Regions from separate parts of the Martelella endophytica genome, predicted to be linked through region 1. Evidence: predicted binding sites of a transcription regulator. Region 1 holds the regulator's gene; each other region holds the start of a gene.
What was found. The regulator PhoB, encoded in region 1, activates phosphate uptake and scavenging genes when phosphate is short. The targets are predictions, from matches to a motif close to TGTCATNNANCTGTCAT.

Region 1 (10,614 bases):
GGTGCTCAAGGTCGGCTGCGAGGCCGCCGGTGCCGCCGAATTCCTGGTGTCGAACTTCGGCAAGGTCGAGGGCGGCCAGAAATGCATTGCTGTGCGCAAGGACGGCCGCGCCCCGGCGATCGACGGCGACTATTCGGAAACGCTGGCCCGCGTCATCGCAAGCCGCACCGGCATCGGCGTCTTCGGCCTATCCTTCTACGAAAACAATGCCGACAAGCTGAATGTCGCGACGATTTCGGACGTTGTGCCCTCGGCTGAAACGGTTGCCTCCGGCGAATATCCGGTATCGCGACCGCTCTATTTCTACGTCAAGAAGCCGCATGTCGGTGTCATCGCCGGGCTGAAGGAATATGTCGATTTCTTCCTGTCCGACGACATGGCTGGCCCCGACGGGCCGCTTGCCGAATATGGCCTCGTGCCGTCGTCAAGCGCCGAGCGGGCAAAGATCCGCGCCGATTTCGACGCCGGCGTGACGATGACGCAGTGAATTCCAACGGGCGGCGCGCCGCCCGGGCAAATGAAACCCGGTGCCGCAATTGGCGTCGCCGGAACATGGCCGGCTCAAACCGGCGGTCTGGAACGGACATATGCATGTCTTTTTGATCATCGTGGCTCTGGTCGCCCTTTTCGGCGCAGGCGGTTTCTTCGCGGCAAGGGCCCGGGCGCTGGCACTGGCGCGACAGGGCTCGACCCGGCTCAATTCGCGGCCTGTCCATCATGCAAGCTTCGTGGCGATTGTAACGGTCGTGCCGGCCGCGCTGGTGATGGCGGTCTGGATGATTGCGAGCCCGCTCCTCATCGGTGCGGAAATCCGCAAGGATTTTCCCGAGAGCGTGCGCCTGGAGCCGGTGTCGCAGCAGAGCCTCACCTTCAACACCGTCACCTCGGTTGCCTATGGCCTGCGCCAGCTGTCGCCGGAAGCTAGGGCGCAGGTCAGCGCCGATACCGATCAGCTCCGTCAGGTGCTGGCGAGAAACGGCATACCGCTCGCCGCCAATCCACCGGCCTTCGTGCTGCAATCGGCCGAGCGCATGAACGCGCTTTCGGCGAAGAGCAGCTATGCCATGGCGGCGATCGTGCTTGCCGTCTCTCTGGTCTCGCTTGCGCTTGCCTATCGCGCTGTCCGTCCCGCCTTCAAGGCGCGCAACAGCGTCGAGCGGGTGGTGCTGGCCACGCTTCTGATCGCCTCGTCGATCGCGATCATCACCACGGTCGGCATCGTGCTATCGATGCTGTCGGAGACCCTGCGCTTCTTCTCACAGGTCTCGCCGATCGATTTCTTCTTCGGCACGGTCTGGGATCCGCGTTTCGCCGCAGCGGGCGAGGCGGGCTCTGCCGGCCAGTTCGGCCTGATCCCGCTGCTCGCCGGCACCATCTACATCTCGCTGGTGGCGATGGCCGTGGCGGTGCCGATCGGGCTCTACGCGGCAATCTACATGTCCGAATATGCAAGCTCGCGGCTGAGGGCCATCGCCAAGCCGCTGCTCGAAGTGCTGGCCGGCATCCCGACCATCGTCTACGGCTTCTTCGCGCTGGTGACCGTCGGTCCGCTTCTGCGTGATCTCTCCGCCGAGCTGAACAATCTTCTGACGGGCAATTATCGCAACTTCATCGAGGCGCAGTCAGTGCTGACGGCGGGCATCGTCATGGGCATCATGCTCATCCCCTTCGTTTCGTCGCTGTCGGATGATATCATCAACGCCGTGCCGGACAGTCTGCGCAAGGGCTCGCTCGGCCTCGGTGCCACGCAGTCGGAAACGATCAAGCGGGTGGTGATGCCGGCCGCCCTTCCGGGCATTGTCGGGGCGCTGCTCTTGACGGCCTCGCGCGCCATCGGTGAGACCATGATCGTCGTGCTCGCCGCCGGTGTGGCCGCCAATCTGCAGCTCAACCCGTTCGAGCCGATGACGACGGTGACGGTCAAGATCGTCAATCAGCTGACCGGCGACCTCGAGTTCAACACGCCGCAGACGCTGGTGGCCTTCGCGCTCGGTCTGACGCTGTTCGTCATCACGCTCTGCCTTAACGTTTACGCGCTCTACGTCGTGCGCAAGTACCGGGAGCAGTATCAATGAGTTTGCCGACCGGAAACGATGCCGCGGAAGTCCGTGCCAAGCTCGCCGAGCGCCGCCGCAGCGGGCTGAAGCGCCGCCATGCCGCTGAAAGACGCTTTCGCGTCTTCGGCAGGCTTGCGATTGCGATCGGCCTGTTCTTCCTCGTCGCACTGCTCTATTCGGTCGCGGGCAAGGGCTTCACGGCCTTCCAGCAGACCACGATCACGCTGCCGATCACCTTCAGCGCCGATGTCATCGATCCGGACAATCAGCGCCGGTCGGATCAGAACCTGCTTCTGACCGCCAACTATCCGCTGCTGGTGCAGGACGCGCTGGCGAAGACGCTCGGCATCGACCTCGCCAACAAGGCGGAGATGCGGGAAGCGATGCGGATGATTTCCCGCAGCTCCCGCGTCGAACTGCGCGATGTCGTGCTGAAGGATCCGGGCGTGATCGGCAAGACGCAGGATGTGCGGCTGCTGGCCGCTGCCGATATCGACTCGGCCAACAAGGGACAGATCGATCTTTCGGTTCCGGAAACCAGCCGCAGGGTATCCGATCAGCAGCTCGCCTGGATGAACGAACTGAAGGCCGATGGCCGGCTGAAGACGAGCTTCAACACCGGCTTCTTCACCCATGGCGCTTCCTCCCGTCCGGAATCGGCCGGCATCGGCGTCGCCTTCGTCGGCACGCTCTACATGATGGGCATCGTGCTCGTCCTGTCGCTGCCGCTCGGCGTCGCCTCGGCCATCTATCTGGAGGAATTCGCGCCGAAGAATCGGTTGACGGATGTCATCGAGGTCAACATCAACAATCTGGCGGCGGTGCCCTCCATTGTCTTCGGCCTACTCGGCCTTGCCGTCTTCATCGGCTTCCTCGGCCTGCCACGCTCGGCCTCGCTGGTCGGTGGGCTGGTGCTGACGCTGATGACGCTGCCGACGATCATCATCGCCACCCGCGCGGCGCTGAAGGCGGTACCGCCCTCGATCCGTTCGGCGGCACTCGGCGTCGGCGCCTCGAAGATGCAGGCGGTGTTCCACCACGTGCTGCCGCTTGCCATGCCCGGCATCCTCACCGGCACGATCATCGGCCTTGCCCGCGCGCTCGGCGAGACCGCGCCGCTGCTCTTGATCGGCATGGTCGCCTTCGTTGCCGACTATCCGGCAACCCCGCTCGATCCGGCAACCGCGCTGCCGGTGCAGATCTACATGTGGGCCGGCGAGGCGGAACGCGCCTTCGTCGAGCGCACCTCCGCCGCCATCATCGTGCTGCTGGTGTTCCTGATCCTGATGAACCTGACGGCCGTGATCCTTCGGCGTCGCTTCGAGCGACGGTGGTAGGAGAAAACCATGAATGCGATGACCGGACCCGACGCGAAAAAGGCTTTGAACGACAAAATGAACGCTAATACCCACAAGATGGCCGGCAGCAAGGTCTCCGTTTACTACGGCGAGAAGCGCGCCCTGTTCGATGTCGACCTCAATATCCGCGAAAACGCCGTCACCGCGCTGATCGGCCCGTCCGGCTGCGGCAAGTCGACCTTCCTGCGCACGCTGAACCGGATGAACGACACCATCGACAACTGCCGCGTCACCGGCGAGATCACGCTCGATGGCGAGGACATCTACAAGTCCGGCATCGACGTCGTGGAGCTGCGCGCCCGTGTCGGCATGGTGTTCCAGAACCCGAACCCGTTTCCGAAGTCGATCTACGAGAACGTCGCTTACGGCCCGCGCATCCACGGACTGGCTCGCCACCGCGCCGATTTCGACCAGATCGTCGAGACCAGCCTGCAGAAGGCGGGGCTCTTCAACGAGGTCAAGGATCGCTTGCACGAGCCCGGCACCAGCCTCTCCGGCGGTCAACAGCAGCGGCTCTGCATCGCCCGCGCCATCGCCGTCAGCCCGGAGGTGATCCTGATGGACGAACCCTGCTCGGCGCTCGACCCGATCGCCACGGCGCGCGTCGAGGAGCTGATCAGCGAGTTGAAGCAGAACTACACGATCGTGATGGTGACCCACTCGATGCAGCAGGCCGCCCGCGTTTCCGAGCGCACGGCCATGTTCCATCTCGGCCATATGGTCGAGGAAAACGACACCGACACGATCTTCACCAATCCGGCCGACAGCCGCACCCAGGATTACATCATGGGACGCTTCGGTTGAGCGCCTGCATTTACTGAGGGAAGGAACGACAATGGCCCCTTCGCATATTCTGACAGCCTTTGATGAAGAGCTGAAATACCTGCAGCGCCGCATTTCGGAAATGGGCGGACTTGCCGAGGAGATGGTGAGCGAATCGGTCGAGGCGCTGGTCAACACCGACAGCGCCCTTGCCCAGAAGGTGATTTCCGACGACCTGGTTCTCGACGAGGCCGAGCGCGAGATCGGCGACAAGGCGGTGGTGATCATCGCAAGACGCCAGCCGGTCGCCTCGGACCTGCGCGAAATCATGGGCGCGATCCGCATCGCCGCCGATCTCGAGCGCGTCGGCGACATGGCCAAGAACACCGCCAAGCGGGTGATCTCGGTGCAGGGCACCGGCGTGCCGCGCAAGCTCGCCCACGGCATCGAGCATCTGTCCGAACTGGCGCTGCTGCAGCTCAAGGAAGTGCTCGACGCCTACAATTCGCGCCAGGCCGACAAGGCCAATTCGATCCGCGAGCGCGACGAGGAGATCGACGCGATCTACACCTCGCTGTTCCGCGAGCTTCTGACCTACATGATGGAAGATCCGCGCAACATCACCACCTGCACGCATCTTCTGTTCTGCGCCAAGAACATCGAGCGTATCGGCGACCATGCGACCAACATTGCCGAGATGATCTACTACATCGCCACCGGCGCCCAGCCGCAGGGAGAGCGTCCGAAGGACGACAATACCGCGGCCGTCGGCTCCAGTGATACCTGAACGACAAGCCACGATAACGGAGTTTGAGATCCATGGTGCCGAAGATTGCCGTCGTTGAAGACGAAGAGGCCCTGAGCGTTCTGCTGCGATACAATCTGGAAGCCGAAGGCTATGAGGTCGAGACCATCCTGCGCGGGGACGAGGCCGAAATCCGCCTGCAGGAATGGGTGCCCGACCTGCTGCTGCTCGACTGGATGCTGCCCGGCGTCTCCGGCATCGAGCTCTGCCGGCGCCTGAGGATGCGTCCCGAGACCGAACGTCTGCCGATCATCATGCTGACCGCGCGCGGCGAGGAAAGCGAGCGGGTGAGGGGCCTTGCCATCGGCGCCGACGATTATGTGGTGAAACCGTTCTCGACACCGGAACTGATGGCCCGTGTCAGGGCGATCCTGCGCAGGGCCCGGCCGGAAGTGCTTTCCACCGTGCTCAAATGCGGCGATATCGAGCTCGACCGGGAGACCCACCGCGTCCACCGCAAGAGCCGTGAGGTCCGCCTCGGCCCGACCGAGTTCCGCCTGCTCGAATTCCTGATGAGTTCGCCCGGCCGCGTCTTCTCCCGCGCTCAGCTTCTCGATGGCGTCTGGGGCCACGACATCTATGTCGACGAACGCACGGTCGACGTCCATGTCGGCCGGCTGCGCAAGGCGCTGAACTTCTCCCAGATGCCCGACGTCATCCGCACCGTGCGCGGCGCGGGTTATGCGATGGAAGTCTGAGGGCTAGCGCATCGCCCCCAACCGATCTTCGCCCCTCAAGGGAGGGCTATCTCAGATGGCCTTGGATCTCGCTCCATATACTCTCTCCCGCTTGCGGGAGAGATGCCCCGAAAGGGGCAGTGAGGGTGAAGCAGCATGTCCGTTCTTGAGGACGTCAGCTTGGATAACGTCCCCCCTCACTGTCGCTGTCGCGACATCTCTCCCCTCCGGGGCGAGAAGACTTGAGGCTTTGCGGTGAAGCCATATGCGATAGCACCTCCTCAAGGAGGAGGGCAATGAAACGCAATTCCTTCTGCGAAGATGGTTTCCGTCATTGCGGCGGCCCAATGTTTCGTTATCTTCGGGGCGCCGGAGCGGGCGGTTGACCGCTCTTTCCGTATCGGGCGATTGATTTTTCCGCCTGAAAAGGGCACGGACAGAACCGAAGCCGCCGCGCGGCGCCACCCGAAGCCTTCCCCGGTTGCTCCTCCCGCAGCCGGCGCGCGAAGCCGGGCGAGATGAAAGGGACCGAAATGACAAGAGCGAGTTTTGCCGACCCGGCGGTGATGGGTGAATTGATGGCCCGGATGCTGTGGGAAATCGAGGCGGTGCATTTCGCCCCCGACGAGCCCTACAAGCTCTCCTCCGGTCTCGTCAGCCCAGTCTATATCGATTGCCGCAAGCTGCTCTCCTATCCGCGCGTGCGCTCCACGCTGATGGATTTCGCGGCGGCAACCGTGCTGAAGCAAGCCGGTTTCGAGCGCTTCGATTGCGTTGCCGGTGGCGAGACGGCGGGTATTCCCTTCGCCGCCCTTCTGGCCGACCGGCTGGAACTACCGATGATCTACGTGCGCAAGAAGCCGAAGGGCTACGGCCGCAACGCCCAGATCGAGGGCACGCTGCCCAAGGGCGCCCGGGTGCTGATGGTCGAGGATCTGACGACGGCCGGCGGCTCGATGTTCCACTTCATCAACGCCGTGCGCGAGGCCGGCGGCGTCGTCGAGCATGGGCTGGCGCTGTTCTACTACGATATCTTCGAACAGGCCGAGAAGCGCTTCACCGAAGGCGGCGTCGACCTCCATTACATCGCCACCTGGAAAGAGGTTCTGGCGGTTGCGCGCGAGGAGCAGCGCTCTGACCCGAAGACGCTCGACAGCGTCGCCGAATTCCTCGACAGGCCGATGGAATGGTCGCGGGCCCGTGGCGGCCTGGAAGAACTGCTCGTATAACAGCAACAGACAAAAGACCGGGAGAGAAGAATGATTGTGTGCTGCGGCGAATCGCTGATCGACATGTTGCCCCGCGAAAGCAAGGCCGGGGAGCCTGCCTTTGCCCCCTATGCCGGTGGCGCCGTCTGCAACACGGCGGTCGCGCTTGCCCGGCTCGGGCGGCCGACCGGCTTCTTCTCCGGCATCTCCTCCGACCTGATGGGCGACATCATCCGCGAGAAGCTCGATGCCTCCAAGGTCGACTACAGCTATGCGGCAGTCTCCGACCGTCCGACGACGCTTGCCTTCGTCAAGCTCGTCAACGGTTCGGCGAGCTATGCCTTCTATGACGAAAACACCGCCGGCCGGATGATCACCGAGGCCGACCTGCCGACGCTCGGCGACGACTGCAAGGCCATGCATTTCGGCGCGATCAGCCTCATTCCCGAGCCCTGCGGCTCCACCTACGAGGCGCTTTTGATGCGCGAGGCGGATCACCGGGTGATCTCGCTCGACCCGAACATCCGCCCGACCTTCATCACCGACGCCGACAAGCATCGCGCCCGCATCGAGCGGATGGCGGCAAAGTCCGACATCATCAAGTTCTCCGACGAGGATCTCGACTGGTTCGGCCTTGAAGGCTCGCTCGACGACAAGGCCCGCCACTGGATTGCGGCCGGCGCCAGCCTCGTCGTCATCACCCGCGGTGGCGAAAGCGCGATCGGGTATACCGCGACGGAAAAGGTGGAAGTGCCGAGCGAAAAGGTCGAGGTGGTCGACACGGTCGGTGCCGGCGACACCTTCGATGCCGGCATTCTCGCCTCGCTCGACATGGCGGGGCTCCTGACCAAGGCGAAGGTGAAGGCGCTTTCGGCCGATGCCATCCGCGACGCGCTGGCGCTCGGCGCCAAGGCAGCTGCCGTCACCGTGTCGCGCGCAGGCGCCAATCCGCCCTTTGCGCATGAGATCGGCCTCTGAGCGGCCTTTACTTCACCTTAAGCATAACCGCGTAAGGTCCCGGGCACTTTGAACGGCATATTGGTTGGTCGTCCCCATGCGCGCATCTGGTGAAATTCCCATGCATAGAGAATATGGCCGCAGCCGCGCCAAATGGCGGGGCATCGGCCTTGCCGCGGCGCTGATGCTGCTGTCGGCCTGCTCGATCCTGCCCGGCCGGTCGGACCCGATCCCGACGCCGATTGCCGCCAATCCGGCCTCGCTCCGCATCGCGCTGCTTGCCCCCGAGCCCTTCCATATGCTGAAGGACGAGGTGAAGCTCACCGTCTATCAGCGCGGTGGCGGAAACGATATCTCGCGGGACTACATGCTGGTTGCCGCCGACAATGAGGCCGCCGAGGCCGCGGTCGCCAGGCTGCGCAAGCCCGGCCAGGTGCTGCAGGTCTATCGGCTGACGCCCGCCGATGCGCTGGCGCTTCACGATCAGCAGCAGGAGATGGCCGCAGCCCGCACGGGCAGTGCCAAACCCGGATTCTCGGTCGATCTCGATACCTCCTGCTGGAATGCGGCGATGATCGATCCGGCGGTGCCGCTCGATGTTCTGATCGAGGCCGGCGACGGAACCGGGTTCCACCCGCTGCTGTCCGACATCAACATCTTTTCGCTGATGAACCGGCCGGAAGGTTCGCGGCTGAAGAGCTGCTCCGAGAAATAGCGTCTGGTGCGACGCGGCTTGCCGGGTCGTGCTCTGTGCGCTTTGACAGGGTTTACCCCTCTCCGCCCTATAGGGGCATCTCCCCCTTTGAGGGGGAGATCGTCTATCGAGCGGCTTTTTCTACAGGATATACCGCGACAGGTCCGTATCCTGCGCCATGTCGCCGACATGCTTGCGGACGTATTCGCTGTCGATCAGCAGTTCCTGACCGGACTGGTCCGGGGCGGTGAAGGAGACTTCGTCCAGCACCCGTTCCATCACCGTCTGCAGTCGCCGTGCGCCGATGTTTTCGACGGAGGCATTGAGGTGCACCGCGACATCGGCAAGCGCGTCGATCGCATCCTCGGTGAAGTCGAGCGAGACTTCCTCGGTATTGAGCAGCGCCTTGTACTGGCGGATCAGGCTCGCCTCGGTTTCCGTCAGGATGCGGCGGAAGTCTTCCTTGGTCAGCGCCTGCAGTTCGACGCGGATCGGCAGGCGGCCCTGAAGCTCCGGCAGCAGGTCCGAGGGCTTGGAGACGTGGAATGCGCCGGACGCGATGAACAGGATGTGGTCGGTCTTGATCGGGCCGTACTTGGTGGCAACCGTCGTGCCTTCGACCAGCGGCAGCAGGTCGCGCTGCACGCCCTCGCGGGAAACGCCAGCCCCCATGCGGCCGTCGCCGGCGGCGATCTTGTCGATCTCGTCGAGGAACACGATGCCATCTTCCTGCACCAGGCGCACGGCCTCGCGCTGGATCACCTCGTCGTCGAGCAGCTTGTCGCTTTCGTCACGGATCAGATCCTCATAAGAGGCCTTGACGGTGGTGCGGACCTTCTTGGTCTTCTGGCCCATGCCCTTGCCGAACATTTCCGATAGGTTCAGAACGCCGATATTGGCCCCCGGCATGCCCGGAATTTCAAGGCCCGGCATGCCGGAGCTGTTATCGTTGATCTCGATGTCGATTTCCTTGTCATCGAGTTCGCCGGAGCGAAGCTTCTTGCGGAAACTGTCGCGGGTCGCCGGCGAGGCCGTCTTGCCGACCAGCGCGTCGAGAACGCGTTCCTCGGCATTGGCATGCGCCTTTGCCTGGACTTCCTGGCGCTTCTTCTCGCGCACCAGCACGAGGCCGATCTCGACCAGGTCGCGGATGATCTGCTCGACATCGCGACCGACATAGCCGACCTCGGTGAACTTGGTGGCTTCGACCTTGATGAAGGGCGCGCCGGCAAGCTTGGCGAGGCGCCGCGAAATCTCGGTCTTGCCGACGCCGGTCGGGCCGATCATCAGGATGTTCTTCGGCATCACCTCGTCGCGCAGATCGTCGGGAAGCTGCTGGCGGCGCCAGCGGTTTCTGAGCGCAATCGCGACGGCGCGTTTGGCGTCGTGCTGGCCGATGATGTGGCGGTCGAGCTCGGAAACGATCTCGCGGGGGGAAAAATTGGTCATCTGTTACTGCTCCTCAAGCGTCGCGGGCCATCAGAAGTGCCGGACCGCCTGTCATGCTGAATGTACCGAGCCGGACGAAACCGGCCTTCTCATAGGCGCGGATCGCAGCCGCGTTTTCGGGATGCGGGTCTACGAGGACGCGCATCGCGCCGTTATTCAGTGCCCGCTCCGCCATGGCGGAGACGAGCCTTGTACCGAGCCCCTTGCCGATCATGTCGGCCGGCCCGATGAACTGGTCGATGCCGAAGGTGCCGGCGGGCTGGCTCGCGAGCGCGGATTCCCTGTCGCGCTCGCCATCGAGATCGCAGAGCTGGATATAGCCGAACGGCACCTCATCCAGCGTTACGACGAAGGGCGATACCGTCGGATCGTTGAGGTGAGCGCGCATTTGCTCCACCTGCTTTTCCGCCCGGTCCCACCATGCCGCGACATGGGGCGCCCGGAGCCAGCGGGCCATCAGTTCCAGATCGCTTTCTTCAAGCGGCCTGAAATCTATGGTCCCGTCATGCGGCATCCAGCGTTTCCACGATGACATTGTCGTTGGTGTAGACGCAGATCTCGGCAGCGATCGCCATTGCCTTGCGGGCAACATCCTCGGCGGACCTGTCGCTGTCCATCAGCGCCCGCGCCGCCGAATAGGCGAAGTT
Region 2 (10,614 bases), 1.6 Mb from region 1:
CGACATGCTCTCCGACGTCGCCGCGATGCTGACCGGCTCGCTCGGCATGCTGCCTTCGGCCTCGCTCGGCGCCGAGGATCCGGCGACCGGCAAGCGCAAGGCGATGTATGAGCCCGTTCACGGTTCGGCGCCGGATATCGCCGGCCAGGGCATCGCCAATCCGCTGGCCATGATTGCCTCCTTCGCCATGTGCATGCGCTATTCCTTCAACATGATTGCCGAGGCCGATGCGCTGGAAGCGGCGATCTCGGATGTGCTCGAGCAGGGCTACCGCACCGGCGACATCATGTCGGAAGGCTGCAAGAAGGTCGGTACCGCCGGCATGGGCGATGCCGTACTCGCCGCCTACGCGAAGACGCTTTCGCTCTGAGATCTGATCCATTGTTGACGAAGGGGCGGCGGTTCTTCCAAACCGGCGCCCCTGCGCTATCTTGGTTTCATGAAACAGTCACATGATGCCGCCCGGCGGCGGCCGCGCTTCCTCAGAGGCTATGGTCGCGAAGCCGGGACATTCCGCTTCTCTTCCACCTGCTGGCCGTATTTTCTCCTGCCGGGTGCGACGCTGGCGCTTCTGTCCTTCCTCGTGCTCGACGGGCCGGTCGCCACTTCGCATGACGCGATGTCGGATCGGTTTGTGGCGATCGCGCGTCACCTGACCGACATCACCACGGCGCCCTGGATCCTGATTGCCACCGGTCTGCTCTTCATCGTGGCAACCGTTGCAATGAAGAGAGCCGAGACGACGGGGGCGAAGCGGCGGGCAATGCTTGTCGCCTGGCAGGCGCTTTACGTGTTTGCGACGCTGGCGCTTGCGAGCTCCACCGTGAATGTCGTCAAGCGCCTCATCGGTCGGGCCCGGCCGGAGCTCTTCGATACGGTCGGCGATTTTCATTTCCGCTTCGGCGGCTGGGCCTATGATTACGCAAGCTTTCCGTCCGGCCACTCGACGGCCGCAGGGGCGACCTTTGCCGCGCTCGGATTGCTGTTTCCGGCCTTTCGCCCTCTCTTCGCCTGCCTTGCGATTTTCTTCGTGTTCTGCCGTGTCGCCGTCGGCGCCCACTATCCGAGCGATGTCTCCGCCGGCCTGTTTTATGGCGCCTGGGTGGCGGTCGTGATGGCCTGCCTCTTTGCCCGATACCGGCTTTTGTTCGAAATTCCCGAAAAAGGTCTGCCGGTCCGACGCCGCCGGTTGCGCCCCACAACGACCTGATTTCCGACGCTACATCGTTATAAAGCCGCCGCCTTGCGTTGATAAGCTGGACCTCTGCGGTCGGCCACCGTTGATGTGGCGGGCGCGCTCGTTTAAACTCGCTCTCAACCGCGACGCTTCGTGGAAAGAGGGCGTCTGTCGCAAGGCAGGCGGAAATGTCTGGGTTGGGGAACGAATGTCAGTACCATTTCGATGGTTCAGCGCGCGCCGGAAGCTGAAGGGGCAGGCTTGGCCATGCACGCACTGGCGCGGCTTTCTCATTGGTTCGCTTGGTATCGTCGCCGTTTCGTTTGCCGTGTTTGATTATCCGGTCGGCAAGATGGCGAAGGAGCTGAACCCGGCCGTGCTCGACTACGGCAGTTTTGTCACCGATTTCGGCAATTCCGGCTGGATCCTTTTCACCAGCTTCCTTGCATTTGTCGTCGGCATCGCGGCCGCTGGAGGCGCCGGCGAAAAGACGCGCAGGTTGCGCGCGCGCGGTGTGTTCATGGCGCAGGCGGCCGCATTCCTGTTCATCTCCGTTGCCTCTTCGGGTCTGGCCGTCAACCTCATCAAGAAGACGATCGGCCGGGCGCGGCCAAGCATGCTCTACGAGAATTACGGACCATTCAGCTTCCAGCCGCTGGAATTCAGTGCGAAATTCGCCAGCTTCCCGTCGGGGCACTCGACCACGACCGCCGTCTTCTTCACGGCAGCAGCCTTCTTCTTCCCGAAGCACCGGGTGCTGTTTTTCTCGATCGCGGTCTGCATCGCGATCAGCCGGGCAATCGTCGGGGCGCATTACCCGAGCGATGTCGCTGCCGGCCTTGCATTCGGGGCCTGGTGCACCTATTTCGTCGCGATCTTGTTCTCGCGTTACCGCATGGTCTTCCGCATCGACGAGAGCGGCTGGCCGGTTCCACGCAACAGCATGGCAGCGCTGAAGCTCGATTTCCTGCACCGCAGTGCGCGCAAGCGCGGCCGCCCGCAATCCGAACTTGACTTGAGCCCGCAAAAGGGTCATTAGCCTTCGCGTAGAAGGAATAGGTCATGCCGCAATCTCTGCAGCACATTGCCGATTGCACCTGCCGGGGCGTTTGCGCCAGCGGCGGGCTTGCCTCGTCCTCCATCCAGACAAAAACGGCCAAGAAGACGACGAAAACCGTCTGACGTCTCTGGCCCTGCCGCTCTCTCCCCGGTCTGGCCGGGGACGGGAAGGCGCCGTTCAGGCCGCTCTTCCGCTCCCGCCACATTGAGGAGAGAAACGAAAGAGAGCTGATTATCATGGGTTTCAAGGTTGCAGTCGCAGGCGCTACCGGCAATGTCGGGCGTGAAATGCTGTCCATTCTGTCAGAGCGCGGGTTCCCGGCCGATGAGGTCGTGGCGCTGGCTTCCAGCCGTTCCGTCGGCAAGGAAGTGTCTTTTGGCGACAAGACTCTGAAGGTGAAAAACCTCGAGACCTACGACTTCTCCGATACCGATATCTGCCTGATGTCGGCCGGCGGCTCGATCTCGCAGAAGTGGTCGCCGAAGATCGGTGCGCAGGGCTGCGTCGTCATCGACAACTCGTCGGCCTGGCGCTACGACGCCGATGTGCCCCTGATCGTGCCGGAGGTCAATCCGGACGCTGTCACCGGCTTCACCAAGCGCAACATCATCGCCAATCCGAACTGCTCGACCGCCCAGCTCGTCGTCGCACTGAAGCCGCTGCACGATGCCGCGACCATCAAGCGCGTTGTCGTCTCGACCTACCAGTCCGTTTCCGGTGCCGGCAAGGATGGCATGGACGAGCTGTTCAACCAGACCCGCGCGGTCTTCGTCGCCGATCCGATCGAGACCAAGAAGTTCACCAAGCGCATCGCCTTCAACGTCATTCCCCACATCGACAGCTTCATGGAGGATGGCTACACCAAGGAAGAGTGGAAGGTTCTGGCCGAGACCAAGAAGATGCTCGACCCGAAGATCAAGGTCACCTGCACCGCCGTGCGCGTACCGGTCTTCGTTGGCCACTCGGAAGCGGTCAACCTGGAATTCGAGAAGGAAATCACCGCTGACGAGGCTCGCGATATCCTGCGGGAGGCACCGGGCTGCCTGGTCGTCGACAAGCATGAGGATGGCGGTTACGTCACCCCGGTCGAATGCGCCGGCGAGGACGTTACCTATATCTCGCGCATTCGCGAGGACGCGACGGTCGAGAACGGTCTCGCCATGTGGGTCGTTTCCGACAACCTGCGCAAGGGCGCGGCGCTGAACGCCGTGCAGATCGCCGAGCTTCTCGTTGAGCGCAACCTGGTCAAGCCGCGCGCGCTCGCCTGAGCTCCCACCAGTCATCGCTGAAAATCAAACGGCGCCGGAAAATCCCGGCGCCGTTTGTGTTTCCGGCCCGTGAACCGGTATCGCTTCAGCTCTGGCTGGTATCGATGCTGGTGACCACAGAGAGCCCCGGTCCCAGCTTTTCGGCGTCCGGCTGGCCGGGATCGATCGCGATGCGGACCGGGACGCGCTGTGCCACCTTGGTGAAGTTGCCGGTGGCATTGTCGGGGGTGATCACCGAAAACTGTGAGCCGGAGGCCGGCGAGAAGCTCTCGATGTGGCCGGTGAAGCGCTCGCCATTGAGGGCATCGACGGTGAAGGTGACCTTCTGACCTTCTCTCAGCCCGTCGAGCTGGGTCTCCTTGTAGTTGGCGATGATCCAGCGATCCGGCGGCACAAGGGCGACGAGTTGCGAACCGGCCGAGACATACTGTCCGCTGCGCGCCTTCACCTGGCCCAGTGTGCCGTCAAAGGGAGCGGTGATCCGGGTGTTGTCGAGGTTGATCGCCGCGAGCTCTCGTGAGGCCTCGGCGGCCGAGACATTCGCCTCGAGCGAGCGGCGGTTGACGATCGCCGTCTGCAGGGCTTCCTTGGCCACGTCGACCGAGGCATTGGCCTGCGACAGGGCGGATTTCGCCTGGTCGAGGGCCGCCTTTGCCTTGTCCACATCGCTGCCGGTTGAGAGTTCCTTGGCCTGCAGGCGCTCGATGCGATCCCATTGGGACTGGGCGTTTTCGAGGCTGGCCCTGGCGCTTTCGACACCGGCTTCGGCCGAGGCGATATTGGCCTTGGCGGTCTGCTGCGATTGCGCATTGGCTGCAAGCGAAGCCTTGGCGGCCTCGAGGCTCGCCTCTGCCTGGGCGAGCTGCTGCGTGTAGATGCGGTCGTCGAGGCGAACGATCAGGTCGCCTTTCTTGACCGACTGGAAATCCTTGACCGGAACGTCGGTGACGATGGCGGACAGCTGCGGGGAGAGCAGCGTGACCTTGCCCGTAACATAGGCGTCGTCGGTGCGCTCGACAGAGCCGGCGAACGGCGGAAGGTTCCAGGCAAAGAGCAGCGCGACGATGCCGGCAATGCCGATGGCAAGCGTCAGATAGGTGGAAAGGGAGCGAATGATGCGTGTCATTTTCTTGTCTTTGTCGTTTTCAGGCCGCAAGGCCTTCGGCGGCCGCGCGCTTGTGTTCCCAGGTTTCGAATGCAACATCGATGATGAGAACGACGAGAGCGACGCAGGCCAGAAGTGAGAGGAAGCGGAAGGCGTCGTTATAGGCGAGCACATAGGCCTGGGTGCGGACCTGGCTCGCAAGCTGCACCGCGCCTTCGGCGTTTCGAACCGCGGTATCGGTGATCGTCTGCGCATAGGCGCCGGCAAGCTGGGTGATGCGCTGGCTGATCAGCGGATCGCCCGAGGTCAGGTCCTGGACGAGCGCGGCGGAATGGACCTGCTCGCGCCAGGTGACAAAGCTGCCGAACAGCGCCGAGCCCAGAATGCCGCCGACCCTTTGCGTGGTCAGGAACACGATGATGAAGCTCAGGATATAGTTCGGACCTTTCTTGAGGGCGGACATCAGGCCGACCAGCATGGCGGGCGGCAGGTACAGGCCCGCGGCGAAGGCGATCAGCGTCTGGCTCAGGAACATCTGCGGCGGCCGCGTCAGGCTGGTCGAATGGCTGTCGAGCCAGGTGCCGATGATCAGCAGCACAAGCGCGAAGCCATGCATGTAGGCGACGCGCCCGGGCTTCAGGATCCGCGAACAGGTCACCCCGGCCGCGATCGTCGACAGGATGATGACGATGTAGAGCGGGCGCATCTGCTCGTTGCTGAGCCCGAGCATCATGAAGAAGGCCCGCGCGCCGCTCGACTGTTCCGACAGGATGATGCGGAAGACCAGGAGCGCCCCGGTGAAGTGAAGGATCTCGGCCGAGGTGATCCAGCGGACATCGAGAAGCGGGTTCTCCCGGTTCATCTCCATCACCACCATGATGGTGAGGCAGGCGACGCCGACAATCAGCATCCAGCCGATCCAGGGCTTTTCCGTCCACCAGTAGACCCGACCGACCGTCAAGGCGGCGGCGAAGGCGCCCATGCCGACAAAGAGGAAGGCAAAGGCGATGAGATCGGCACGGCTGATGACCTTCACCCTCTCGCCGGAGACGAGCGGCAGCTTGAAGATCAAGGCCAACGAGATCATCGCAAGTCCGACTTCGAAGATATAGAAGGTCCGCCAGCCGCCAATATCCATGATCGACGGCGAGATGAGGCCTGCCAGCGGGGTCGCCAGCGACATCACCGTCATTGCGGCGCAGATGCCGATCGAGAACTTCTTCTCGCGCGGCAGGCCTTCCAGCATGTAGAGGATCGCGATGGACGACATGGGTGCGGCCGCAACGCCTGCAAAAAAGCGGACGATGAGCGCCGTCTGAAAGCTGTCGGCCCACAGGTGGCAGAGGCTGATCAGCACATAGATGACGATCGAGATCTCGGCAAAACGGCGAAGGCCGAACTGCTGGCGCATCTTGAACAGCATCAGTGTGAGGCTGGCATTCGGCACCAGATAGGCCGCGACAAGCCATGTCGCCTCATTGGTTGTTGCCTGCAGCGGACCGGCGATCTGCTGCAGCGTCACTGAAATGAAGGCCATGCCGAGCCCCTGGGTGATGCCGACAACGGTGGCGGCAAACATATAGAGCAGCAGCTGGGGCAGGGGCTTCGGCGGCTGCGCCGGCGGCGCACCGGGATAAAGCGGGGGCGGCGAGGGCTGCGCTGCGGCGGGTGCTCGATCGTCCGCTGTCTGTGGTGTGGGTTGAGCCGGGTGTGCGGCGCGTACTTCCTCGACGGCGCTCATGAATGCGCCTCCGTGTTTTCGATACGCTCGGCGATCGCCTGAAGCAGGCGCGTGGCATCTTGTAGTGCCTGATCGTCTGCGGGAGTGAAAAAGGCATTGATGAAGCCGGCGCGCTCGATAAGCAGCTGCTTCGCCATCGCTTCGCCATGCGGGCGAAGCCGCACGAGATTGACCCTGCGGTCGTTCGGGTCCGGCACGCGCTCGACAAGGTCAAGTTCCGCCATCCGATCGAGCATCCGTACCAGCGTCGGCTTTTCCAGCTCCAGTTCGCAGGCGAGCACACTCTGGTTGCAGGTCTTGTGGGCGGCGAGAAGTGTGAGCACCCGCGCCCGCGCAAAGGTCAGCCCGAGCTGCGCCACTCGCTGATCATAGGCCTTGCGCATTTTTCGGCTGGTAACGCCGATGGCCTCGACAAAGGCGAACTGCAGATCTGTGGATGGTTTGGTTGTCATGATATTAGTAGGCTACAAGTTAATTGGCTATTAGTTAGCATACTACATAAAAATTTGACAAAAGCAAGGCAACGGGTCCGCTTGTGGAGCAAGCGCCGTTCTCAACTCGTCAACGTCATCAGCATTTAGTTATTGAAATTCGGAAACTTTGGTAGCGGAGGAGGGATTTGAACCCCCGACACAAGGATTATGATTCCTCTGCTCTAACCTACTGAGCTACTCCGCCAACCTGTCCCGCCGTGTCAGGCGAGGGGTGGTTCCCGCGAGCGCGGGGCGCTGGCGGAACGGGGGCGTAATAGGGCCTCAGCGCAGGGGTGTCAAGCTGGTTCGGGCGAAAATTGCGGTGCCGTTTGCGCACTGCTGCAGGCGGGGCGTTCCGGGCGCTGCGGCACAGTGCATCCGCGACTTTGCGGCCGCGTCATTATGCTCTCGAAATGCGCCGCCAAAAGCTCTATATGGGCCAGATGAAGGAGCTTCAATGGCGCGCATGAACAACAGCGAGGATTGGCAGGGGCGGTACTCCCCGAGCCTGGAAACGATTGAATCCCTGGCGATCGAGGCCTATGCCCGGCTACCGGAGGCCTTTCGCGCGCTCACCGGCGACATCGTCATCGAAATCGCCGATTTCCCCAGTGACGACGTGTTCGAGGACATGGCGCTGGAAACGCCGTTCGACCTGCTCGGCCTGTTCGAGGGGCGTGGCGTCTCCGAGCGGTTCACCATGGAAACCGGCGAGATGGTCAATCGCATCACTCTCTACCGGCGCCCGATTCTCGACTACTGGGCCGAAAACGAGGAAACGCTCGGCGACATCGTCACCCACGTGCTGATCCATGAGATCGGCCACCATTTCGGGCTATCCGACGAGGACATGGAGCGCATCGAGGAAAGCGCCGAAAACGACGAGGCCCGGCGCTAGAGGCGAGCGGTCCGCATTCCCGACAGGCGTCAGACCGCTCGACATGGTTTTATCGCGGCAAGTCACCTGACGGTGACATGCGTCAGTTCGGGCGTATGAAGTCGCCGGTCTTCTGGTCCATCACCCACAATTCGCCGCTCGAAATGTCGAACCAGGCGCCGAAGAGCTTCAACGTTGCCTGCTTTTCGGCGGCCGCGACGTTCGGGAACGAGCGCAGATTGGCCAGCGAGTTGCGGATCGAGATCCGCTCCAGCGCCGTCTGGCGTTCGCTCTGGGTCATGATCGAGTTCGAGTTGATCTGCTCGGCGGCCGGCTTCAGCAGGTTGGTCCACTTGCCGATGAAATCGCCGGGCGAGAGCGGCTCGGCTTCCGGCGAAAGCGCCGCGTGAATGCCGCCGCAGCGGCCATGGCCCAGCACCACGATATTCTTCACCTTGAGCCCTTCGACCGCGAATTCCAGCGCGGCCGACGTGCCGTGATACTGGCCGTCCGGCTCATAGGGTGGCACCATGTTGGCGACATTGCGCACGACGAAGAGTTCGCCGGGGCGGGCGTTGAAGATCATTTCGGGCGCTGCGCGCGAATCGCAACAGGCGATCACCAGCGTCTGCGGTTTCTGTCCTTCCTCGGCCAGTGTCCGGTAGCGCTCACGCTCTTCGACGTAGCGGCCGGCCATGAAGTTCTTGTAGCCATCGAGAAGGATTTTGGGAAACGCATCCATCAGTGCTTTGGTCCTTACGTTGTGGGCTGCGCAGAGCGCATGTCAGCTTCTTTTACGCCGCCGCGCCGGATGCATCAATTGACGCAGTCCAACTTTTGCCATGGGTGCCCTCAGACTTTCGGGTGCCCGCTCGAGTTCCAGTTCGTCGCTGCCCGTCCGGACGGCGCGAACGAGCGCTTCGTAGACGGCGGCGGTGGCGACCTCGAGCGCTTCCGGCCGCGGCTTGCCGGAAAGCACGGCTGCGGCAAACAGCGCGGAAAACAGGTCGCCGAGCCCGTTCGGCGCATTGTCCAGCCGGGGATGCTCGGCAAGCAGCGCCTGCCGGGCATCGACGAACAGCGTCGCAACCCCATCCTTCAGCATCGAATGGGCGGAGGTGACGACGACCTCCGCCGGCCCGAGCGCCAGTGCCGCGGCGATCGCGGCCGAATTGTCGGCGATTGTCGTTCCGGCAAGGTGGGCCAGCTCGAAGCGGTTGGGCGTCGCGATATCGGCAAGCGGCAGCAGAAGGTCGCGGATGGCGTCGGCGGTCTCCATCGGCACGTAGAGCCCGCGCTCGTCGCCCATCACCGGGTCGCAGAGGTAGAGAAGCTCGGGGTTATCGGCCTTGAGCGCCGTCACCAGCGCCGCAATGGCCTCGGCCTGGCGGGCATCGGCGAGATAGCCGCTGATGACGGCGCGCACCTCATTCCGCCACGGGCTTGCCGCCAGTTCCGAAAGCGCTGCGGCAAAGCCTTCGGGATCGAAGCCGAGCCGGGTCGCGCGGCCATGGCCCGGATGCCAGGGCAGGACAACGGTTGGAACCGCCCATGTCGCGAAGCCGAGCGTTTCGAGCGCGAACACGATGGCGCGGTTGCCGACAGTGCCGCGCATCACGTGGCTGGAAATCGCAATCACCGCGCCTTCGGAGTTCTCGATCATCGCCGTTACGCCTCATCTGCAACCTGAACGTTTAAAATCGGCGAAATGCTTTGCCATTTGCCATATTTACGCTCTAAATCGCCTTTTGGAGGAAACTGTCAAGCCGCTGTCGCGTGTGGTTGGCAAGTATGCGACAGTCCGGTCTCGACTGAAGAGGCCACAAGCGTGAACGGCCGCAAGGCCAGAAAACAGCGCATCGGAGGAAGCATGGAACGACAGAGCGATTTTATCCGCAAGGGGCTGATGAAGGCCGCAGAGGAGAAAGCCGAGCAGGCGGGTAAGCCGTTCATCAGCCCGTTCTTCATGTTCGACCGTGCGAGCCCCGAGGACCTCGACCGCTATAGTGCCGAGATGCTCGCCGCAGCCTCGGCCCATGCCGCCGCCGAAATTGCCGCTTATGACGGCGGCGATGCCCGTGTCACCATCGGCCCCGTGGAAGGGGTCGCGCCGGCGGGCGTTGCGACCGACGTCATCGCGATCACCGATCGCAACATGCCGTTCATCTACGATTCGGTGATGGCGGAGATCGGCGCCACCACCAGCGATTTCGTGCTCGCCGTCCACCCGATCCTGGTGGTCGAGCCCGGCAAGCCCGTCGTCGCCTTCTCGCCCGGCGTCGAGCATCGCGAGGAGAACCGGATCAGCCACGTTCAGGTCCATGTCACCGCGCTTTCGGATGAAGGGCGGGCCTTCCTGAAGCAGAGGCTTGAATATGTGCTTGGCCATGTCCGCCTCGCCGTCAACGGCTGGTCGCCGATGCTGGCCAAGCTCGAAACGGCGATGGAGGGGCTGCAGAGCCGTGCGCCGGCGGATCTGAAAGCGGCACGCGGGGAGGCGGTTCACTTCCTCGAATGGCTGCGTGATGGCAATTTCACCTTCCTCGGCATGCGCGAACTCGTCTACGTGCAGGACGATGACGGTGCCCGTGTCGAACATGTGACCGGTTCCAGCATCGGCATTCTTTCCGATCCGGAAATGCGCGTGCTGCGGCGCGGTCGCAACCCCGTGGTCTCGACGCCGGAGATTATCGCCTTCCTGGAGGGACCGGAACTGCTGCTGGTCACCAAGGCAAACACGACGTCCACCGTCCATCGCCGCGGCTATATGGATTATATCGGCGTCAAGCGTTTCGGCGAGAACGGCGAGGTCGTCGGCGAGCTCCGCATCGTCGGGCTCTTCACCTTCACCGCCTATACCCAGCCTGCAGCGCGCATCCCGCTGCTGCGCGCCAAGGTCGCCGAGGTCACCGG
Region 3 (10,614 bases), 150 kb from region 1:
CCGCCGACCGCCTCGACAAGGGCAAGCTCTGGGTCAACCCGGATTGCGGCCTGAAGACGCGTGGCTGGGCGGAGGTAAAGCCGGCCCTCGTGCACATGGTTGAAGCCGCAAGAGCGATGCGCGGCTGACGTCACCCCTCCGGCCGGCACCCGTGTCAGGCCGGAGGGACCCAGGCGCCTTCGGAGGAGACGGTTTCGCAAAAGGCGGCCGCACTCTTGCGCGCCTGATCGGCGACATTGCGCAGGATATTCTGGCCGACGGTCGTCTGGTAACTCGCCACGATCGGCATCGGCGGAAAGGGTTTTGCGACGCTGACCCGGCAGAGCAGCCGGTTTTGCAGCTCACGCGCGATCGCGACCGAGGGAATGGCCGCGACGCCGAAGCCGCCGATCAGCAGGTTGATCATCGCGAACAGCGAATTGGAGCTGGTGAGCTTGGAGGCCAGCACCCGTTCGTCCTGGAAATAGGGCGCGACATAGGCGTAGGGCGGCGTGCCCTTCGGAAAGGTGATAATCGGCATCTGCGACAGTTCGTCGACGCCGTAGACCTGCTGCTCGTTGATGACGGCGGGCGCCGCGGCCCAGACCATTTCATAGTAGCAGATGATGAAGGAGCGGAAATTGTCGCCGATCGCCGGCTCGATGCCGAAGATGAGATCGAACTCGCCATGGGCGAGGCCGGCGACCAGATCCCGCGTACCTTCGATGGTGAGCTCGACGCGCAGGTTCGGCATGACATGGCTGAGCGCCTCGATGAAGTCGGGCATCCAGGTGGCGACGACCGAATCGATGGCACCGATGCGCACCACATAGGCCGCATCGCTTCCGCCCTCCTTAAGTTCCGATTTCAGCATACGAAGCTGCTCCAGCACGTCCTGGAACACCCGAAGCGCCTCCTCGCCGGCCGGCGTCAGACGGAAATCGCGGTCGCCGCGTTCGATCAGCCGGCAGCCATATTCGCGCTCGAGAATGGCGAGCCGCGAGGAAATGGCCGGCTGTGTGGTGTTCAGCTCCCGCGCCGTCCGCCCGAAATGCCGGTTGCGGGCAAGCGAGACGAAGGTCGCCATGTCGATGATGCGCATGGGTTCTGTCTAGCAGCCGCGGCGGCCGCAGACAATCAGGATGAAGCAGCGGACATCAGCCCGTATCCATCGCCAGCCGCACCCGATCGGCGGCGAAGCGGGTGACGGCATACTGCACCGGCACGCCATCGAGATCGGTGTTGAGCGACTGCGCGACCAGCACGATGGCGCCGGCCGAGAGCCCGAGTGCAAGGCAATCGTCGGGACTTGCATGACTGGCCGTCACCTCGGTTTCGCGGCGGACATAATCGGCCAGTCCGAGACGGCGGAAGGCGCGGGTGATCGACCCCTCCTCGCGATAGGCATCGGCGATGCCGGCAAAGCGCCCGGCCGGAAACCAGCTTGTTGCCCGCGACAGCGCAATGCCATCGGCGCGGCGCAGCGTCTCCAGCCTGATCACCGGAGCACCGGCCTCAAGCGAAAGCCTCCGGGCGAGTGCGGCATCGGCCATCTCTTGATCCGCTCCCAGAAGCGCACCATCGAACACGCGGGCCTGTTCGCTCAACCCCTCGGAGAAGCGGGTTCGCCGGGAGATCGGAAAGACGTAGCTGTCCTGGCGGATGATGAAGGTGCCGCGGCCGCGCTCCGAGCGCAGCACGCCTTCGCGCGACAGGGCGGAAACGGCGGCACGCACGGTATGGCGATTGACGCCGAAACGTTCGGCGAGCAGCGTTTCCGGCGGGATCGTGCCGCTATATTCCCCGCTTGCAATCGACTGGCGGATGCTGTCGGCGATCTGGCGCCACAGCGCCACGCCATTGACGCGCTCCAGCGCCGCCATCTCCTGCCTCGTCATAATTCTGTCCGCCCCTTCATTGTGTTGTCACACGCGCCGCGTATACGATAGCCATTATGTATAGTTGTCTATATTATTAGACATTAGCGAGTTTGACAATGATCGCAAGGCGGAAAACCAAAGAGACCGAGCGCCCCGGCGCAAGGAGCAAGATGAGCCCGGAACAGGCCGCCCGCGCGGAGGCTGCCGGCCTTCTTGCCCGCGCGAAGACGGACGAGTTGAAGGACGCACTCGCCGCGCTCGCAGCCGAGGAGAGCGTGACCGCACTGAAGGGCCCTGAAACCGGGCTGGTGATGCTGCGCGGCCGCATCGGTGGCGGTGGCGCCGCATTCAATCTCGGCGAGGCAACGATGAGCCGCGCAAGCGTGCGGCTCTCCGACGGGCTTGTCGGCCACGGCCAGTGCCTCGGCACCGATCGCGACAAGGCGCAACTGATCGCCATCCTCGACGCGCTTTTCCAGCGCCCGGGCCTTGCCGGGCCCATCGAAACGCAACTGCTCACCCCCGTCAGAAAACGGGTCGCAGCGGAAGCCGAAACACGCGCGGAAGAAACCGCAGCCACCCGCGTCGACTTCTTCACCATGGTGCGGGGAGACAATTGATGCCCGAAACAGACAATCGCGCCGCCATTCTCCACGGCGGCTTCGAAAATCCCGTCTTCAATGCCCAGAGCGTCTTCTCCGCCGTGATGAATGCCATGGCCGAACCGGGCACGATCCACAGGCTCGACGCGTCCGCCCAGGCACCCGAGCCGATCGGTCCGGCGATGAGCGCCGTGCTGCTGGCGCTGCTCGATGCCGATACGCCGTTCTGGCTGACGGCGTCGCTGGCAGAAAGCGCGCTTGCGAGCTGGCTCTCCTTCCATTGCGGCGCGCAGGAGACGGATGAAAAGGCCGAGGCCGCCTTCGCCGTGATCGAGAACGGCGCGACCATGCCCGCCTTCGAACTGTTTTCGACCGGCACGCAGGAATATCCGGATCGTTCGACGACGCTGATCGTGGAGCTGCCATCGCTGACAGGGGGCGAACCGCTGGTGCTCACCGGCCCCGGCGTCAAGGGCAGTCGCGAGATTGCGCCTGCCGGCCTGCCACCGCACTTCATTGCTCGCTGGGCCGGCAACCGCGCATCCTTTCCGCGCGGCATCGACATCGTCTTCACCTGCGGGACGGAGCTTCTTTGCCTGCCGCGCTCAACCACCGTGATGAAGAAGGGGGCCTGACGCGATGTATGTAGCCGTCAAGGGCGGCGAGGCCGCCATCGAGAACGCCCACCGGCTTCTCGCCGACCGGCGCCGCGGCGACCGGAACCTGCCCGCCATCACGCTCGACCAGATCGTCGCCCAGATGGCGCTCGCCGTCGACCGGGTGATGGCGGAGGCCTCGCTTTACGACACCGAGCTTGCGGCGCTCTCGCTGAAACAGGCGCGCGGCGATGTCATCGAGGCCGTCTTCCTGCTCAGGGCCTACCGCACCACGCTGCCGCGCTTCGGTTCGTCGCTGCCGCTCGACACCGGCAAGATGCGGATCGAACGCCGCGTCTCGGCGACCTACAAGGACCTGCCCGGCGGCCAGCTTCTCGGCCCCACCTTCGACTATACCCACCGCCTGCTCGATCCGGCGCTTGCGACCGACGAGCCGGTCGACGAGCCCATCCGTCGCGAAGGCGGAGGCGAAAAGGCGATGCGGGTCGCCGACATTCTCGCCGGCGAGGGCCTGATCGAGGAAGACGGCAGCCTGCCCGAAGACCACCGCGCCGGCGACCTCACCCGCGAACCGCTCGACTTTCCCTTGTCGCGAGACCTCCGCCTTCAGGCACTTGCCCGCGGCGACGAGGGCTTTCTGCTGGCGCTCGCCTATTCCACCCAGCGCGGCTATGGCCGCAGCCATCCGTTTGCCGGTGAAATCCGCATCGGCATGGCGGAGGTCGAAATCGACGTGCCGGAAATGGGCTTTGCGGTTTCGCTCGGCGAGGTTCGCCTCACCGAATGCCAGATGGTCAACCAGTTCAAGGGCTCGGCCAAGGCGCCGCCGCAGTTCACCCGCGGCTATGGCCTCGTCTTCGGCCAGTCGGAACGCAAAGCCATGGCGATGTCGCTGGTCGATCGCTCTCTGAGGGCCGGCGAACTCGGCGAGGACGTCAATCACCCGGCGCAGGACGAGGAATTCGTGATTTCCCATTGCGACAACGTGCAGGCGACCGGCTTCGTCGAGCATTTGAAACTGCCGCACTACGTCGATTTCCAGGCCGAACTCGACCTCGTGCGCCGCATGCGCCGCGCCTTCGAGCGCCGCGAGGAACGGGAGGCCGCAGAATGACCCAAGCCAGGAATCTCGCCACCTACAATTTCGCCTATCTCGACGAGCAGACCAAGCGGATGATCCGCCGCGCCATCCTGAAGGCGATCGCCATCCCCGGCTATCAGGTGCCGTTCGCCTCGCGCGAAATGCCGATGCCCTATGGCTGGGGTACGGGCGGTGTGCAGGTCACGGCCGCGATCATCGGTCCCGAAGACCGCCTCAAGGTCATCGACCAGGGCGCCGACGACACCACCAATGCGGTGTCGATCCGCAAATTCTTCCAGACGGTCGCGGGCGTCCAGACGACAACGCATACGGCCGACGCCACCATCATCCAGACCCGCCACCGCATTCCCGAGGCGCCGCTGAGGCCCGGTCAGGTGATCGTCTTCCAGGTGCCGATCCCCGAGCCTCTGCGCTTCCTCGAGCCGCGCGAGACCGAGACCCGCAAGATGCACGCGCTCGAGGAATATGGGCTGATGCATGTGAAGCTCTACGAGGATATCGCCCACAACGGCCATATCGCCACGACCTATGCCTATCCGGTCAAGGTTGACGGACGCTACGTCATGGATCCCTCTCCGACGCCCAAGTTCGACAATCCGAAAATGCATCGCTCCGAGGCGCTGCAGCTTTTCGGCGCCGGCCGCGAGAAGCGCATCTACGCCATCCCGCCGCACACCGACGTCGTCAGCCTCGACTTCGAGGACCATCCCTTCGAAATCCAGCACTTCGAAAAGCCTTGCGCGCTGTGCGGCGCGGAAGGCGTCTATCTCGACGAAGTCGTGCTCGACGACAGGGGCGGGCGCATGTTCGTTTGCTCCGACACCGACCACTGCGAAACCCGCCGTGCGGATGGCCACACCGGCGAGCAGGATGGGCTGTTTGCGGAGGAGGTGCGGTGATGTTTTTCCGCCTTGAAAGCGCTGCTTTTGCGAAAGGTTGCCACCAATCGATCTCCCCCCTTGAGGGGGGGATGTCGCGAGAGCGACAGAGAGGGGTAAAGGGCGCAAGCCCTATAGGCCACAAGCTCCGAATTCGCAGAGAGGGTTCACCCCCCTCTGCCCCTGTCGGGGCATCTCCCCCTCAAGGGGGGAGATTGATTGCCGATAAGTCCTCAATAGATCGCCGGGGAGCTTCCGCATGAGCGTCGACAACGACCAGCCGCTTCTCAAGGTCAGCGGCGTCTCGAAATTCTACGGTCGCCGCCCCGGTTGCCTGGACGTGTCCTTCTCCGTCTATCCGGGCGAGGTTCTGGCGATCGTCGGCGAATCGGGCTCGGGCAAGACGACGCTGCTGAACTGCATCTCGACACGGCTGGCGCCGACCACCGGCACCGTAGAATACCGCATGCGCGACGGCAGGCGCGGCGATCTCTACCGGATGTCGGAGGCCGAGCGCCGGGTGCTGATGCGCACCGACTGGGGCTTCGTTCACCAGAACCCGGCTGATGGCCTGCGGATGACGGTTTCGGCCGGCGCCAATGTCGGCGAGCGGCTGATGGCGATTGGCGAGCGCCACTATGGCAATATCCGCGAGACGGCCGCCGGCTGGCTGGAACGTGTCGAAATTCCGGATGACCGGATCGACGACCAGCCGCGCGCCTTTTCCGGCGGCATGCGCCAGCGGCTGCAGATCGCCCGCAACCTCGTCACCAGCCCGCGCCTCGTCTTCATGGACGAGCCGACCGGGGGGCTCGACGTCTCGGTGCAGGCCCGCCTGCTCGATCTGGTGCGCGGCCTCGTCAATGACCTCGGGCTTGCGGCCATCGTCGTCACCCATGACCTCGCCGTCGCCCGTCTGCTGTCGCACCGGATGATGGTGATGAAGGAGGGGCGCGTCATCGAGCAGGGCCTCACCGACCGGGTGCTCGACGATCCGCGCGAACCCTACACCCAGCTTCTCGTTTCCTCGATCCTGCAGGTCTGACCGCCATGGCTACCCCGCTCGTCGTCTCCGAACTCACAAAATCTTTCACCATGCACCTGCGCGGAGGACTGAAGCTGCCGGTCATCGACAATGCCTCGTTTGCGGTGAGGAGCGGCACCTGCGCCGTGCTCGGCGGGCCCTCCGGCGTCGGCAAGAGCTCGATTTTGAAGATGATCTACGGCAATTACGGCGTCGATGCCGGCCAGATCCTGATCGAGCATCATGGCGAGATCGTTGACCTCGCCAGTGCCGATCCCCGGCTGGTGCTCGCCGTCAGGCGCGACACGCTCGGCTATGTCAGCCAATTCCTGCGCGCCGTGCCGCGCGTCTCCGCCATCGATGTCGCCGCCGAACCGCTGCTCTCGCGCGGCGAAAGCCAGAAGGCGGCGCAAGGCAAGGCACGGGAACTGCTCGCCCGGCTGAACCTGCCGGAGGCGCTCTGGGAGCTGCCGCCCGCGACCTTTTCCGGCGGCGAGCAGCAGCGCGTCAACATCGCCCGCGGCTTCATCACCGATCATCCCTTCCTGCTGCTCGACGAGCCAACGGCTTCGCTCGATGCGGAAAACCGCAAGGTCGTGGTCGCGATGATCGAGGAGAAGAAGAAGGCCGGCATCGGCCTGCTCGGCATTTTCCACGATGAGGAGGTGCGTAACGCGATCGCCGATCATATCATCGACGTTTCCGCGTTCTCACCGCGAAGGACCGCCGCATGACAAAGCTTTCCGAAACGCCGCTGATCCACGAAACCGCCTCCGTCACCGACTCGACGCTCGGCCGCTATACCGAAGTCTCCGAGCGTTGCCGGATCGCCGAGACGGTGATGGGCGACTACTCCTACATCATGCAGGATGGCGCCGTCTGGTGCGCCGAGATCGGCAAGTTCGCCAATATCGCGGCTTCCGTTCGCATCAATGCCACCAACCATCCGGTCGAGCGGGCGACGCTGCACCACTTCACCTATCGCTCCGCCGACTACTGGCCGGATGGCGAGCACGATGCCGACTTCTTCGCCCGCCGCCGCGACCGCAAAGTGGTGATCGGCCACGACACCTGGATCGGCCATGGCGTCACCATCCTGCCGGGCGTCACGGTCGGCAATGGCGCCGTCGTCGGCGCCGGCGCTGTCGTGTCGAAGGACGTCGCCCCCTATACCATCGTCGGCGGCGTGCCGGCGAAAACGATCCGCCGCCGCTTTCCCGAAGAGATCGGCCTCCGCATGGATGCGCTTTCCTGGTGGGACTGGGAGCACACGCGGCTGCGCGACGCCCTTGCCGATTTCCGCTCCCTGTCTGCCGAGGAATTCCTTCTTCGCCACGAGAACTGAGCGCCGGCTCGGGCCATCCACCACCATGTCTGTTTTGTCAGAAATCTGAAACAAAACTGACATTCCACCGTCAAGCAGCACCTCTATTCATCTTGTCAGAGCAAGTCGGTCGCCCGACCGGCTTCGGCCGGCGCGGCCGCTGAAAAGCACCGTCGATGATCTGAAAGAGAGTGCATGAAGTTTGAACTGCAGAATGTGACGCGGCGTTTCGGCAGAAATGTTGCCGTCGACACCGTGAACATCGCGATCCCGCAGGGCCAGATGGTCGGCGTCATCGGCCGCTCGGGTGCTGGCAAGTCGACCATGCTGCGGATGATCAACCGGCTGATCGACCCTTCCGAGGGCGCGATCCTGTTCGGTGACACCGATGTCTCGAAGCTCAAGGGCAAGGCGCTGCGCGACTGGCAGCGTGACTGCGCAATGATCTTCCAGCAGTTCAATCTCGTGCCCCGCCTCGACGTGCTGACCAATGTGCTTCTCGGCCGGCTCAATCACCGTTCCACCGTCAAGAGCCTGATGAATGTCTTCACCCGCGAGGAACGCATCATGGCGATCGCCGCACTCGAGCGCCTCGGCATCGAGCAGACGGCGCTGCAGAAGGCCGGCACGCTTTCAGGTGGCCAGCAGCAGCGCGTGGCCATCGCCCGCGCCCTGATGCAGGACCCGAAGATGGTGCTCGCCGACGAGCCAATCGCCTCGCTCGACCCGCTGAATGCCAAGGTGGTGATGGACGCGCTGCGCGACATCAACGAGCGCGAGGGCATCACCGTCATCACCAACCTGCACACCCTCGATACCGCGCGGACCTATTGCGAGCGCATCATCGGCATGGCCCACGGCCGCGTCGTGTTCGACGGCAATCCGCGCGAACTGACGGCCGCGGCCGTCCAGGAAATCTACGGCTCGGACAAGGATGGTGCCGGCATCGACGAAACGATGACGTCGACCAGCATCAACACCGGGAAGCTCGCCGGCAACCCCGGCAGAAAGCCAGCCGGCATCGCTCCGCTGGTAGAGGCCGAAGCGGCGACGCCCTGAGGTCTCAAAGATCGCCCGCCCGCGTCAAAGGCAGCGTTTATCCCCCTCCGGCGCGGCCGGACACCTAGGAGAGAGAAAGTCATGTTCAAGAAAACCCTTCTGGCCACGGCGGCCTTTGCCGCTCTCGCCACCTCGGCCTACGCCCAGGATATGAATGAATTCCGCATCGGTATCCTCGGCGGCGAAAACGAAGCCGACCGCCTGCGCAACTTCCAGTGCCTGGTCGACAAGCTGCCGGACGTTCTCGGCGTCGAGAAGGTCTCGCTGTTCCCGGCCGCCGATTATGACGGCGTCATCCAGGGCCTGCTCGGCGGCACGCTCGATTACGCCGAACTCGGCGCTTCCGGCTACGCCAAGGCCTACCTTGCCGATCCGAACGCCGTCGAGCCGATCCTGACGACGGTCCAGACCGACGGCTCGATGGGCTATCACTCCGTCATGGTCGCCCGCAAGGATTCGGGCATGACTTCGCTGGAAGACATGAAGGGCAAGAAGCTCGGCTTCGCCGATCCGGACTCCACCTCCGGCTTCCTGATCCCGACCGTGACGCTTCCGGAAGCGACCGGCGCCCCAGTTGACGAATTCTTCGGCGAAACCGGCTTCGGCGGCGGCCACGAGAATCTCGTTCTCGAAGTCGTCAAGGGCACGTTCGATGCCGGCACGACCTGGGCTTCGGGCGTTGGCGATTTCGAAGACGGCTACACCTCCGGCAACCTGCGCAAGATGGTCGACAAGGGCATCCTCAACATGGACGACCTCGTCGAGCTCTGGGAAAGCCCGCTGATCCCGAACGGCCCGATCGTTGTCCGCACCTCCATGAGCGACGACACCAAGGCGACGTTCAAGGAATTCATGATGAACCTGCCGGAAAGCGATCCGGAATGCTTCTCCGCCATCCAGGGCGGCGACTACACCGGCTTCGCCGAAGTCAATGTCGACTTCTACAAGCCGATCATCGACGCCCGCAAGGCCACCATCGGCGGCTGATTGCTGACATAGAACCGGTTCCGCACCGCCTTCCCCAGGGGAGGCGGTGCGGGCCTTTTCATCTATCGATATCCTGAACATGGCCGGCACAAACATGAATCAAGACCTGAGCGAGAGCGGCAGACGCGTCGAGGAACACTGGCGTCAGCTCGCCGCGCAAAAGCGGCTCTACACCTTCATGACGCTGGCCGTGCTCGCCGTCTGCCTTGCCGCCTCGCTCTGGTTCGCCAACGAGACCAATGCCGGCAAGTTCTTCGATCGCCTGCCGCATTTCTTCGACTTCGTCGGCGAACTGATCCCGCGCGATCCCTTCGAGATCTTTCGCGCGCTGTTTGATCGGCCGTCGCCCTATTACGACGGCTCGTTCCAGTATGATTACCCGGACGGGCGCTACTATCTCGGCGACACCGGCCTCTACATGCCGGAATATTTCTACGCGATGCTGCAGACGCTCAACATCGCGATCGCCTCGACCATCATCGGCTTCTTCTTCGCCTTCAGCCTCTGTTTCTTCGCCGCGAAGAACCTGACAAAGAATGTCTGGCTGCGCGGCACCGTGCGCCGCTTCATGGAAGTGCTGCGGGCCTTTCCGGAAATCGTGCTCGCCGGCTTCTTCCTCGCCATCCTGTCGATCGGCCCGATCCCGGCCATGATCGCCGTGACGATCCACACCATCGGCGCGCTCGGAAAGCTGTTCTTCGAAGTGGTCGAGAACGCCGACATGAGGGCGGATGAAGGTTTGAAAGCCGCCGGCGCCAACTGGATCGAGCGCGTCTGGTTCGCGATCGTCCCGCAGGTGCTGCCGAACTTCATGAGCTACTTCCTGCTCCGCCTCGAAATCAACGTGCGCGCCTCGACCATCATCGGCGCCGTCGGCGGCGGCGGCATCGGCGAACTGCTCAGGCTGTCGATCAGCCGCGGCCATGCCGCCAAGACGCTAGCGATCGTGCTGCTGCTGTTCTGCACCATCGTTGCCGTCGACCAGTTTTCCGCATGGCTGCGCCGCCGCCTCGTCGGCAGCGACGCCTTCCAGCCGGCGATGTGAGGGAGAAGACGATGACCGTGATCGACGCATCTGAAATGGATGCCATTGCCGCCCGCCACCCCGAACTCCTCCACGGTTCCGTGAAATCGCGGATCCGCTCTCTTGGCATCATCGCGG

Region 2: the regulator PhoB is predicted to act here: its motif matches at 9,461-9,477, upstream of TM49_RS20975 (NAD-glutamate dehydrogenase).
Region 3: the regulator PhoB is predicted to act here: its motif matches at 7,485-7,501, upstream of phnC (phosphonate ABC transporter ATP-binding protein).

What each region holds. Positions count from the first base shown of each region.
Region 1 is NZ_CP010803.1:1,295,944-1,306,557, forward strand. It holds gene TM49_RS05910 (PstS family phosphate ABC transporter substrate-binding protein) at 1-487, shown strand, start outside; gene pstC (phosphate ABC transporter permease subunit PstC) at 588-2,075, shown strand; gene pstA (phosphate ABC transporter permease PstA) at 2,072-3,394, shown strand; gene pstB (phosphate ABC transporter ATP-binding protein PstB) at 3,404-4,219, shown strand; gene phoU (phosphate signaling complex protein PhoU) at 4,251-4,964, shown strand; gene phoB (phosphate regulon transcriptional regulator PhoB) at 4,997-5,680, shown strand; gene TM49_RS05940 (orotate phosphoribosyltransferase) at 6,193-6,888, shown strand; gene TM49_RS05945 (carbohydrate kinase family protein) at 6,919-7,845, shown strand; gene TM49_RS05950 (hypothetical protein) at 7,946-8,539, shown strand; gene hslU (ATP-dependent protease ATPase subunit HslU) at 8,660-9,967, opposite strand; gene TM49_RS05960 (GNAT family N-acetyltransferase) at 9,981-10,481, opposite strand; gene hslV (ATP-dependent protease subunit HslV) at 10,471-10,614, opposite strand, start outside.
Region 2 is NZ_CP010803.1:4,499,865-4,510,478, reverse strand. It holds gene leuB (3-isopropylmalate dehydrogenase) at 1-370, shown strand, start outside; gene TM49_RS21025 (phosphatase PAP2 family protein) at 440-1,210, shown strand; gene TM49_RS21020 (phosphatase PAP2 family protein) at 1,386-2,216, shown strand; gene TM49_RS21015 (aspartate-semialdehyde dehydrogenase) at 2,474-3,505, shown strand; gene TM49_RS21010 (HlyD family secretion protein) at 3,591-4,631, opposite strand; gene TM49_RS21005 (MFS transporter) at 4,651-6,351, opposite strand; gene TM49_RS21000 (MarR family winged helix-turn-helix transcriptional regulator) at 6,348-6,803, opposite strand; tRNA gene TM49_RS20995 (tRNA-Met) at 6,953-7,029, opposite strand; gene TM49_RS20990 (metallopeptidase family protein) at 7,282-7,722, shown strand; gene TM49_RS20985 (carbonic anhydrase) at 7,805-8,443, opposite strand; gene pdxY (pyridoxal kinase PdxY) at 8,486-9,364, opposite strand; gene TM49_RS20975 (NAD-glutamate dehydrogenase) at 9,572-10,614, shown strand, end outside.
Region 3 is NZ_CP010803.1:1,447,192-1,457,805, reverse strand. It holds gene metE (5-methyltetrahydropteroyltriglutamate--homocysteine S-methyltransferase) at 1-128, shown strand, start outside; gene TM49_RS06660 (LysR family transcriptional regulator) at 155-1,081, opposite strand; gene phnF (phosphonate metabolism transcriptional regulator PhnF) at 1,137-1,877, opposite strand; gene phnG (phosphonate C-P lyase system protein PhnG) at 2,030-2,479, shown strand; gene phnH (phosphonate C-P lyase system protein PhnH) at 2,479-3,096, shown strand; gene TM49_RS06640 (carbon-phosphorus lyase complex subunit) at 3,101-4,192, shown strand; gene TM49_RS06635 (alpha-D-ribose 1-methylphosphonate 5-phosphate C-P-lyase PhnJ) at 4,189-5,079, shown strand; gene phnK (phosphonate C-P lyase system protein PhnK) at 5,318-6,103, shown strand; gene phnL (phosphonate C-P lyase system protein PhnL) at 6,109-6,816, shown strand; gene TM49_RS06620 (DapH/DapD/GlmU-related protein) at 6,813-7,427, shown strand; gene phnC (phosphonate ABC transporter ATP-binding protein) at 7,602-8,465, shown strand; gene phnD (phosphonate ABC transporter substrate-binding protein) at 8,547-9,452, shown strand; gene phnE (phosphonate ABC transporter, permease protein PhnE) at 9,547-10,497, shown strand; gene phnE (phosphonate ABC transporter, permease protein PhnE) at 10,509-10,614, shown strand, end outside.